One region of the Comamonas sp. A23 genome, then DNA from elsewhere that is predicted to be linked to it. Evidence: predicted binding sites of a transcription regulator. Region 1 holds the regulator's gene; each other region holds the start of a gene.
The links. The regulator LexA, encoded in region 1, represses DNA repair genes until DNA is damaged. The targets are predictions, from matches to a motif close to ACTGTATNNNNATACAGT.
Positions count from the first base shown of each region.

Region 2: the regulator LexA is predicted to act here: its motif matches at 1,983-2,000, upstream of EIC84_RS03810 (VRR-NUC domain-containing protein).
Region 3: the regulator LexA is predicted to act here: its motif matches at 1,410-1,427, upstream of EIC84_RS23830 (PA0069 family radical SAM protein).

Region 1 is NZ_RSDT01000006.1:105,401-108,676, forward strand. It holds gene EIC84_RS14935 (asparaginase) at 1-874, opposite strand, end outside; gene lexA (transcriptional repressor LexA) at 957-1,628, shown strand; gene EIC84_RS26610 (hypothetical protein) at 1,969-2,220, shown strand; gene EIC84_RS14950 (hypothetical protein) at 2,638-2,883, shown strand; gene EIC84_RS14955 (universal stress protein) at 3,027-3,276, shown strand, end outside.
Region 2 is NZ_RSDT01000001.1:820,518-823,793, reverse strand. It holds gene EIC84_RS03815 (helicase C-terminal domain-containing protein) at 1-239, opposite strand, end outside; gene EIC84_RS03810 (VRR-NUC domain-containing protein) at 236-1,909, opposite strand; gene EIC84_RS03805 (carboxymuconolactone decarboxylase family protein) at 2,122-2,451, shown strand; gene EIC84_RS03800 (potassium transporter Kup) at 2,503-3,276, opposite strand, start outside.
Region 3 is NZ_RSDT01000016.1:41,333-44,608, reverse strand. It holds gene EIC84_RS23840 (acyltransferase) at 1-610, shown strand, start outside; gene rnk (nucleoside diphosphate kinase regulator) at 672-1,079, opposite strand; gene EIC84_RS23830 (PA0069 family radical SAM protein) at 1,434-2,591, shown strand; gene EIC84_RS23825 (tripartite tricarboxylate transporter substrate binding protein) at 2,711-3,276, opposite strand, start outside.

The DNA.
Region 1 (3,276 bases):
CCACCTGCCCCTCCTCGCACCGGGTCGTGATGCGCAAAGCCATGCCCTGCGCCTGCGCCCAGTCCAGGGCTGACCCCAATGCCTGATGGACCGTGCCATTGCCCGTGCCCACCACCACCACGGCACGCACGCCTGCCGCATACCAGGCCTGCATCACCGCCAGAGCTACGGCACTGTTGCAGCCCGCATGACTGTGCAGCAGCTCCACCAGGGGCCAGTGATCTGCGGGCGGTAAAGCGATTGCAGTGGAGCTGGCCGCAACGACCGGCAGCCCGCCTGTTGCCCAGCGCAGCCGCCCCTCTTCCACCCAGCCCTGCGGGCCGGCACCACTGCCATCGAAGGCATCCACACGATAAGGATGCACCTTGCGCACCTGGCGTGCACTGAACACCCGGCCCGCCACCACGGCAAGCACACCGCGGCCAGCAGCCTGCATGTCGGCCGCACAGGCCACGGCATCGCGCAGATTGCCGGGGCCGTCAGCCGAAATGGCTGTGGCCGGGCGCATGGCGCAGGTCAGCACCACGGGCTTTGCCGGGTGCAGAACACATTGCAGAAACCAGGCGGTTTCCTCCAGCGTGTCGGTGCCATGGGTGATCACGATGCCGCTCACGTCATCACGAGCGAGCAGCTCGGCACATCGCAGCGCGAGTGCATGCCAGGTCGCGTGATCCATATCCTTGCTGTCCAGCTGCGCCAGCTGCTCCACCTGCAGCGATGCAGAAGCAACGCGCTCCAGGTCCGGCACGGCCTGCAGCAGCTGAGCCACGCCCAGTTGGGCCGCACGGTAGCCCACACTGGTGCCCGCCTGCTCGGCGACACCGGCAATCGTGCCACCGGTGCCCAGAATGACGATATTTTTGTCACGTTCCACTTGCAGTCCTCTTCAAACTGATTAAAAATACAGGTACTGGATGAACACACAGTATTCATCATCGATCGATCAAGGAATGCCCATGGACCACCCCAAGCTCACTCCCCGCCAGCAGCAGATTCTGGACCTCATCCAGTCCAGCATCGCTCGCACGGGTGCGCCCCCTACCCGGGCCGAGATTGCCAGCACCTTTGGCTTCAAGTCGGCCAATGCTGCAGAAGAGCATTTGCAGGCACTGGCCCGCAAGGGCGTCATAGATCTGGTCAGCGGCACATCGCGCGGCATTCGCCTGCGCGCCGATACCGTGCGCACCATCAATGCTGCACGCGGTGCCAGCTTTGCGCTGCCGCTCACAGCCCTGGCCCCGCTGGTGCTTCCCCTGGTCGGCCGCGTCGCTGCCGGCTCGCCTATTCTGGCCCAGGAACATATCGATCAGAGCTATTCGGTCGAGCCCAGCCTGTTTGCCGCCAAGCCCGATTACCTGCTCAAGGTCCGCGGAATGTCCATGCGTGACGCGGGCATCATGGACGGCGACCTGTTGGCGGTACAGGCTACGCATGAAGCGCGCAACGGCCAGATTGTGGTGGCCCGCCTCGGTGACGACGTGACCGTCAAACGCTTCAAGCGCACACCTCAAGGCATCGAGCTGCTGCCCGAGAACCCCGACTACAAGATCATTCACGTCGATCCTGAAGAGCCATTCGCCATCGAAGGCCTGGCCGTAGGCCTTATCCGCAACAGCATGTTCATGTAACGGGCAGACGGCGTCCCTCCGCCTATGCAGCGGAGGCACCGGGCCTCTTTCCCTCTCAAGCCCAGGTGGTAGGCGCGCAGCCGTTGAGCTTCGCCCTGGGCGGAGCTTTGCCTGAAAAACGCAATCCTGCCCTTATCCATGCCGCAAGGTCATCAAGAGGAGTTGCCAAATGGGATTCGCCACATCACTGCAGGCTTTGACACGCCTGACCCTTAAAGGGCAGCCTGCCACGCTGTCGCTCAACCCGAACTTCTGCTCTGATGATGCAAGCGAAGCCGCTGCAGAACCTGTATCCTTCACTACCAATCGCCCAAAGGCGAAGCAGATCAGCATTCCTGTCATGCGCGCCAACCGCGGCCGCATTCGTCTAGGCAGCAATACGCTTTGTCCTCAGGCCTTTGCAGCGACACCAGAGCTGCAATCGCCAATAACCGACGAGTCTAGGCAAGCAGCTTCTCCACGACTTCTCAAGATCGTGCAGCGTGAGCCGCGCAGTCAGCCCGAATGCCTGCTGATCTGCGGACGCATGGCCGATGTCTGTGCCGCGCTGGAGCCTATGGCACTCCATGAGCAAGCAGCCCCGCAAGTCTGAAAGCTCAGTGAGGTTTGACTGCTTGCACTCGTGCAGCTCCGAGCCCGACCCGCGATAGGCCTGCAGGCGATGCAACAAAGCTTCCATTGCATCCAACAGGAAGCCACATCAACGCTCTTGGCCCATCGGCCGGCAGATATGGCGCCAGACAACTCTGCCAGCAGTGCATAGGCAAAAACTCGATGTCGCCAGAGCAGGCCCTCCGTATTGGCGCCGAACGATCTGGATCGCCATGTAAATTATTTGCTGATGTTCTGCCTGTGCCTGTCCGCCGGAACGCATTTCGCACAAGCCTCGCAGCCTTCTAAACTCCTTGTCAGGCGCGAATATGCGTCAGAACGGATACCCGGATCAGGGTATTGCAGCACCTCTTCGACAGTGGAAACATTCATATACACATGTCAATGAGGGCGTCTTATGAGTGCCTACCGCAAGCTCTTGCAGCACATACAGGCCAAAGACGCCAATGGAGACCTGCGCCTGATTCTGGTCTATCAGAGTTTTGATGAGGTCGACATGCCGCATGGCGTCTCCATACGACCGTCTGCCATTTACTTTGAAACTGCCGATCATCAGGAGGTCAACTGGCTCAATCCACAGCAGTTCGAGATAGAGGCCACTGGCGAAATCCTCAATCGCGTTCCTCCTTCGCCCGAGGAATGAGACAACTCGACGCGATCGACCCCGTTACAGAGTCTTACCTCCTGTCTACAACTCTGCTGCATTCAAGAACTAGGCATTGCGCAGCTCGAAATATTGGAATAAATTGATTCTCAGGCACATCTTCCGGCATCAGGAGGCTGAACATGTTCAAGCACCTGCTCATTCCCACCGATGGCACCAAACTGTCAGAGGCTGCCGTGCGTGCTGGCGTTCTGCTTGCGCGTGAACAAGGCGCCAAGGTGACCGGCCTTTATGTCATGCCCGATTACCGCGCCATCATCTACGGCGCAGACGCACTGCTGACTTACAACAGCACAGAGTTCGAGCGAAGTGCCAACAGCGATGCAGATGCGGCTTTGCAGTTCGTTGACCAGATTGCCAGACCTGAAGGCG
Region 2 (3,276 bases), on a different contig from region 1:
TGCTGCTGCACGCCATCAAAGCCATCGGCTCGGCCGCGAACCTGCAGCTCTTCAAACCGGCCGCTGAGCGCCAGCTCCACCTCGTAGCCTCCCACTTTCTCACGCCGTTTCTGCACCACGGCATGCCCTTCCATACCCTCCAGCGCACTGGGCGCGGGCGTGAAGCGCAGATCCAGATCACCGCCGCGCGCCGTGAACTCGCACAGTGCGCGTACTGCCACGCTAAGCGCAGGCTTCATGGCATGCGACCTTCGTCACGCCACTGCACATGGCAGACGCTCACGGGAATGCCCTGCTCCGTGCAATAGGCCAGCCAGCGAATCTGGTTGTCCTGCAACTTGTCACCTGGCGCTTTGACTTCCACCAGCTCGTAGCGTGAGCCGGCATCGGACCGCAAGGGCCAGAAGCGCACCAGATCAGGAAAACCGGTGCGGTTGGCCTTCAGGTCCAGCAGCAGCCGCGCAAACAGAATCCGCAAATGGACGGCAGGCATGCAATCGAGCGCCAGCTCCAGCAGCTCTTGCGTCAATGTGCCCCAGAACACGAACGGCGACTGAACCCCTTGCTTGTCGGCAAAACGCTGGCGAATCGTGGCCCGATAGCGACCGTCCTCCAACTCGGCCAGACAGGCATCAAACAGCAGTTGGCGGTGCAGCACAAAATCCGGCGCACCCAGATCGGCCGGCCCACTCTGGAAGGGATGAAAAAACGCCCCTGGCAGCGGCGCAAAGACGGCAGGCCAGCACAGCAGACCGAATAGCGAGTTGACCAACGCGTTCTCCACATAGAACACCGGCGCATCGGCGCTATGCCAATGGGATTGAAGCGCGCACTCCACCGCCATGGGCTGGACGGGTCGGTCCAGCAGCACATCGCTGCGCAGGGCCGCCACGGCCGGGGCCAGAGCAGGCTGGCGCCCCGCAACCACCAGTCCCAGGCTGCGGCTCAGACGCGGCAACATGCGCGCCACGCGCTGACGCTCCTCTTCACTCTCCGGAGCCGCTTGCGCCTGGTTGGCAAGAGCCAGCGCCTGGTCGAAGCATTGCATGCGCTCCAGCACGCGAATATGACGGTGACGTGCGCCTGCATAGCGGCTGGCTCCATAGGCCTGAGCTGCCAGCGACCAGTCCTGCAGCCTCTCGCACATCTGGCCAAGCTTCAGCAGAACCTTGGCCCGGCGCATGTCCAGCCATGGGTTCTCGCTATGATTTTCAATAAGCGCAGGCAGCAATTGTGCCGGCTCCACGCCTTCGTCGAGATCCCGACGCCGGGCCGATATCTCCAGATAGAAGTCCAGATCTTCGCGGCGTTGAAATGCGCGCGAGTCAGCATCCAGCGTCACCGGCTCATAGCGAAAAATACCGAGGTCGGCCAGCACGAACTCCGACCAGTCCTGGTAGAGATTGCCAAAGAACATCAGCCTCAGACGCTCTCCCAGCTCACCCACCATGACGCGCCAGACAGGTTCCACGGCCTCGGGATGCCAGACGGCATACGGCAGAGGCTCGGGTTGCCTCTCAGCCAGCAGTTGCAGCATCTCGGCCTTGCGCATGGAGGAGCACAACTCAAAGCCAGTCAAGATCTGCAGCAGCTCGGGTTTGGTGTGCAAGCCGAATAGTTCGACCGCCTCCATGGGCTCGGTGGTACTGAGCCAGCCACGCTCCAGCAAGGGCGCTGCAGCATCGACCGTCACCGGAATCTCCTCATAGGCCAGCTTGCTGGCTCGAAACCAGGGCCCGCGCCGCATCAGCATTCGTACCAGCAGCGCCCTGGAGTTCTGCGGCAAGCGCGCAAAGCCAGCGATGAAATCAGCCTCCTGCTCGCTGAGCAGATCTCCATAGCGCTGCGCCAGCCAATCCAGCGCCTGCTTGAAGTTGTGCAGATAGTAGAAGCGGTGCGGCGCAAGAATGGCGGCCTGGGATGCGGTCACGGTGACGCTCACAAAATGCTCGGCGAAAAAACGGCTGGATGCCGACAACGAACCTGTATTTTCATACAGCCCACAAATCCCTGCAGGCTCCTCCGAACCCAGTACTGCCGATCGTCGGACGAAACGCTTGCGACTTGAATGCCCTGTGACAGTGGCACACAATCAATGCTTCATTCAACAAGGAGCAGGCAATGCTGGACTGGAACGAATACCGCAAGGAATTGGCGGGCAGGCTGGGAGAGTTTTCCGAGTTGAGCCCAGGCACCATGGAGGGCTACAAGGCCTTGTCCGGTGCAGGCAGGAAGACCGGCCATCTCGATGCCAAGACGCGCGAGCTGATTGCCATTGCCGTGGGCGTGACCACGCGTTGCGACGGCTGCATTGCCGTGCATACCAAGGCTGCCAAGGCAGCTGGTGCCAGCCGGGAAGAAATCGCCGAAGCCCTGGGTGTGGCCGTGGCCTTGAATGCGGGTGCCGCCATGGTCTACTCGGCTCGCGCTCTGGACGCTTTGGACGAGTAACGTTCTAAAAAGATAGCAGCCAGCGCCTGTCTGGCTAGCCATACCTAGCCGTCAAAGCACAACCTGCGTGCCCAGCTCCACCACCTGGTTGGCTGGCAACTTGTAATAAGTCGCCGCACTGGCCGACTGGCGAGACATCCAGCCAAACAGCGCGCAGCGCCAGGCCGAGAGACCGCCTGGCCCGTCCACCACCTGCACCCTGGCCACAAAGAAGCTGGTCGTCATCGGGTCGAGGTTCGGTATCTCGCCATCGACGTCCGGCGCAATCCGCTGGAGCGCCGCCGGAATATCAGGCTGCTCGCGAAAGCCGAAATGCATGTCCAGTGCCCAGACCCCATTGCACATAGGCTTCAGCTGCAGGCGCTCGCCATCATGCACATAGGGCGTGTTCTCGTTGATCACGTGGAGAAACACCGTCTGCTCATGCATGACCTTGAAATGCTTGAGATTGTGGAACAGCGCGTTCGGCACCAGCTTGGGATCGGAAGTCAGATAGACGGCCGTGCCGGACACCACCGGCACGCCGCTCATGGGCGAGCTCATCAGATCGCTCATGGGAATATCAAGGCGACGGCGATGTTCGGCCACCAGCTGGGTACCGTCGCGCCATGTGGTCAGCGCGATGAAGATGATGGCGCCCAGAGTCAGCGGCAGCCAGCCGCCCTGCTCCAGCTTGGTCAGGTTGGAGGCAAAAAAGCCTATCTCCAGCACCGCAAAACAGGCCAGCGCCGCCAGTGTCACGGCTCTTGCTCGGCTGCGCCCCAGATAGACCACAAAGCCCACCAGCATGGTGGTGATCAGCATGGTGCCCGACACGGCAATGCC
Region 3 (3,276 bases), on a different contig from region 1:
CATGAAGCGCTGGTGGCCCTGGGCTGTGACTGGCATGCAGGGGCTGGTGGTCGTGGGGACGGCAGCTTCGCTGCTGAGCTTCAATCTCGATGCAGACCTGGATGTCTGGGCGATTTATTTCATGGGTGCCTATGGCGTCGGCATGATGGCCTTCTGGGCGGTGGCGGCAGACAAGCGCCTGACGGCCTGGAGCTGGGGCCTGCTGATTGCTGCTCTGATCATCGGCGCGCTGGTCTATGAGTGGCGCGACCGCATTTTTCTCGCCGGCGTGACCGCGATGCTGCTGATCGTTTGCATGCGTACCGAGGTTATTGCCCGCTGGCAGGGTTTTGCGCCGCTGCGTCGCCTGGGAGAGATTTCCTACTCGGTATTTCTGATTCACTTTTCCATCTGCCTGCTGGTCAACGCAGTGGTCAACCATTTCTGGCACGGTTCGGTCACCGCCGCCGTGGTGGGCATCCCGTTTGCCTTTGTGCTTTCACTGACTGCCGGCTACGCGCTGTATCAATTGGTGGAGCGCCATGTTTCGTCATGGAGTCAGGCCCTGCGCTGGCAGGCAGGCCTGATCGGCGCGGGTCTGCTGACCACCATGCTGGCCGGCTTGCGCTGAGTCTGATCCAGGCAACAAAAAAGCAGCTCCGGTGAGCTGCTTTTTTGTTGGGTGAGCCGGTTCAGCGATGGAGCTCGCCCGCGCTTTCGGGCTGGAACTCGATGGCATCCACACGCACGGTTACCTGGCCGGTAGGGCTGGGCATCTTGAACTCATCGCCCACTGACAGGCCCAGCAGGGCGATGCCTACCGGCGCAAAGATGGAGACCTTGTCGGCGCTGCCATCCATATCCTTGGGGTAGACCAGTGTCAGCGTATTGGTCTTGGCGATCTCGAGAATGGTGAAGCGCACGGTGGAGTTCATCGTCACCACGTTGGCGGGTATTTCTGCGGGGTCGAGTACATCCGCGCGGTCCAGCTCCGCCTCCAGTGCATCACGGCCGGGGAACTGGCTGTTGTTCTTTTCCAGCAGCGATTCAATGCGATCCAGGTCCAAGGAGGACAGAGTGATATTGGGCTTGCGCTCCATGTAGTAACTCCCTTGCGAGATGGTGTGGTTGGCGCTTTGGCGTTGCGCAAACGGACAAAAGCCCGGGCAACGGTGTTGTCCGGGCCAAGGCATTCAGTGAAAGGCACCAACTTGGTGCATTGAAGGGATTGTCGGCGCTGAATCGCAAACTGCCAAGCCATCTCGCACTCACTGAGTGCGGATTGACTTTGAACTTGCTCTAGTTAATGGAGCGTGCTAAGCCTGTAGAGCAATGGGCGCAGTCATTTCTCATCCAGATCTGACTCAATCAACCCTCACCGTATTGACCGGGATGAAGCCATGGTTAGTGCCCATTTCTTGCAATGAATAACTGTATTTATGTACAGTTATTTTATGAAGAAACTTTCCTCATCCTCTGGACTGGAATCCATTCGGACCGATGTGCCGGTGCGGCTCATCAAGGGGCGAGGGGCTGCCAGCCAGATCACGCACCGGTTTGCACGGGAGCTGCGCCAGGGTTTCGATGACGGCTGGGGCAAGTCCGAACAGGATGAAGGAAGCGAAGAGGGTGAGGAGGTCAAGACCTGGTGCACCCATCTGGAGTGGGAGCGGGCTAAATCAGCCCTGAGCCGCCACGAATCGCCGGATCTGCCTTTTCATCTGGGGCTCAATCCCTATAGAGGATGCGAGCACGGATGCATCTATTGCTATGCCCGGCCCACGCATGGCTATCTGGGCTATTCGCCGGGTCTGGATTTCGAAACCCGGCTGATTGCCAAGCAGAACCTGCCCGAGGTGCTGCGCGCCGAGTTATCCCGGTCCAGCCATGTGGCGGCCCCCATCATGCTCGGCTCGGTCACGGACTGCTACCAGCCTGTGGAGCGCGAAGTCGGGTTGACGCGCCGCGTGATAGAGGTCCTGGCGCAGGCCAGGCATCCGTTTTCCATCGTCACCAAGGGCAGCGGTATCGAACGCGACCTTGATTTGCTGGTGCCGCTGGCACAGCAGCATCTGGTGGCCGTTTATGTGACGCTGACCACCTTGCAGCCCGAGCTGGCCCGGCAGCTGGAACCACGCGCCGCCGCACCGCATCGGCGGCTGCGCATGATTCGGACCCTGAGCGAGGCGGGCATACCCGTAGGCGTCAGCCTGGCGCCGCAGATTCCGTTCCTGAACGACGATATGGAGCAGGTGCTGGCCGCAGCCAGCGAGGCCGGTGCAAGACAGGCTTTTTATGCAGTGCTGCGTCTGCCGTGGGAAGTGGCTTCGCTGTTCAATGAATGGCTGACGCTGCACTATCCCGAGCGCGCCCAACGCGTGATGGAGCGGGTGCGAGATCTGCATGGGATCAGCGAAGCGGGCAGAGCCGACGGCAAGGTCTACAACAGCAGGTTTGGCCAGCGCATGAAGGGAACGGGCGCCTGGGCCGATATGCTGGCGCAACGCTTTGCACTGGCCTGCCGCAAGCTTGGGCTGAACCGTGAGCGCGTGCAACTGGACTGCGATCAGTACCATCATTCCTTTCTGTCGCCGCAGCAAAGTCTTTTCTGATGTTTCGTCTCAGTCCGTTGCGTGCCGACTCGGAACGGGTCGACGCAGCGAGCTGAAGCTACCCGGTTGCAAGAAGCCGGAATCTGGCGTGACTCCGGCCTTTTGGGCGCCTGAACTGTTTACTGAGCTTGGTAATCAATGGACTTGAGCAAGGCCTGCTGGCGCTGATAGGCCTTCTGCAGTTCGTTCATCAGCGCTTCCGGGGTCGCGTCGGTGCCCGACTCCATGCCCATGTCCCTGAGCCTGGCCTCGACCTGGGGCTGCTTGAAATACTGCAGCGCGATCTCTCTGACCCTGGCCTGCACATCGGCAGGGATATCCGGGCGCGACCAGACGCCGAACCAGCTTACTTCGGACAGTTGCGGGTAGCCCAGTTCCTTGAAAGTGGGCACATCGGGCAGTTGGACCATGCGCGTAGGGTAGTTCACGGCCAGCGGCTTGACCTTGCCGGCCTTGATCAGCGGCAGGGCGGTGGTGAGCCCGTCCATCATCAGCGGCACATGGCCGCCCATCAGGTCGCTGAGTGCCGGAGGGGAGCCCTTGTAGCCCAGGTGCTTCATCTTGATATTGAGCAACTGCCCCAGCAGCATGCCCGAGGTATGGCCGCGCATGCCTGTGGCATACGAGGCAAAGTCCAGTCCGTCGGCCTGCTTTTTGCCGTAGTCGCCGAGTTGCTGCAGATTGC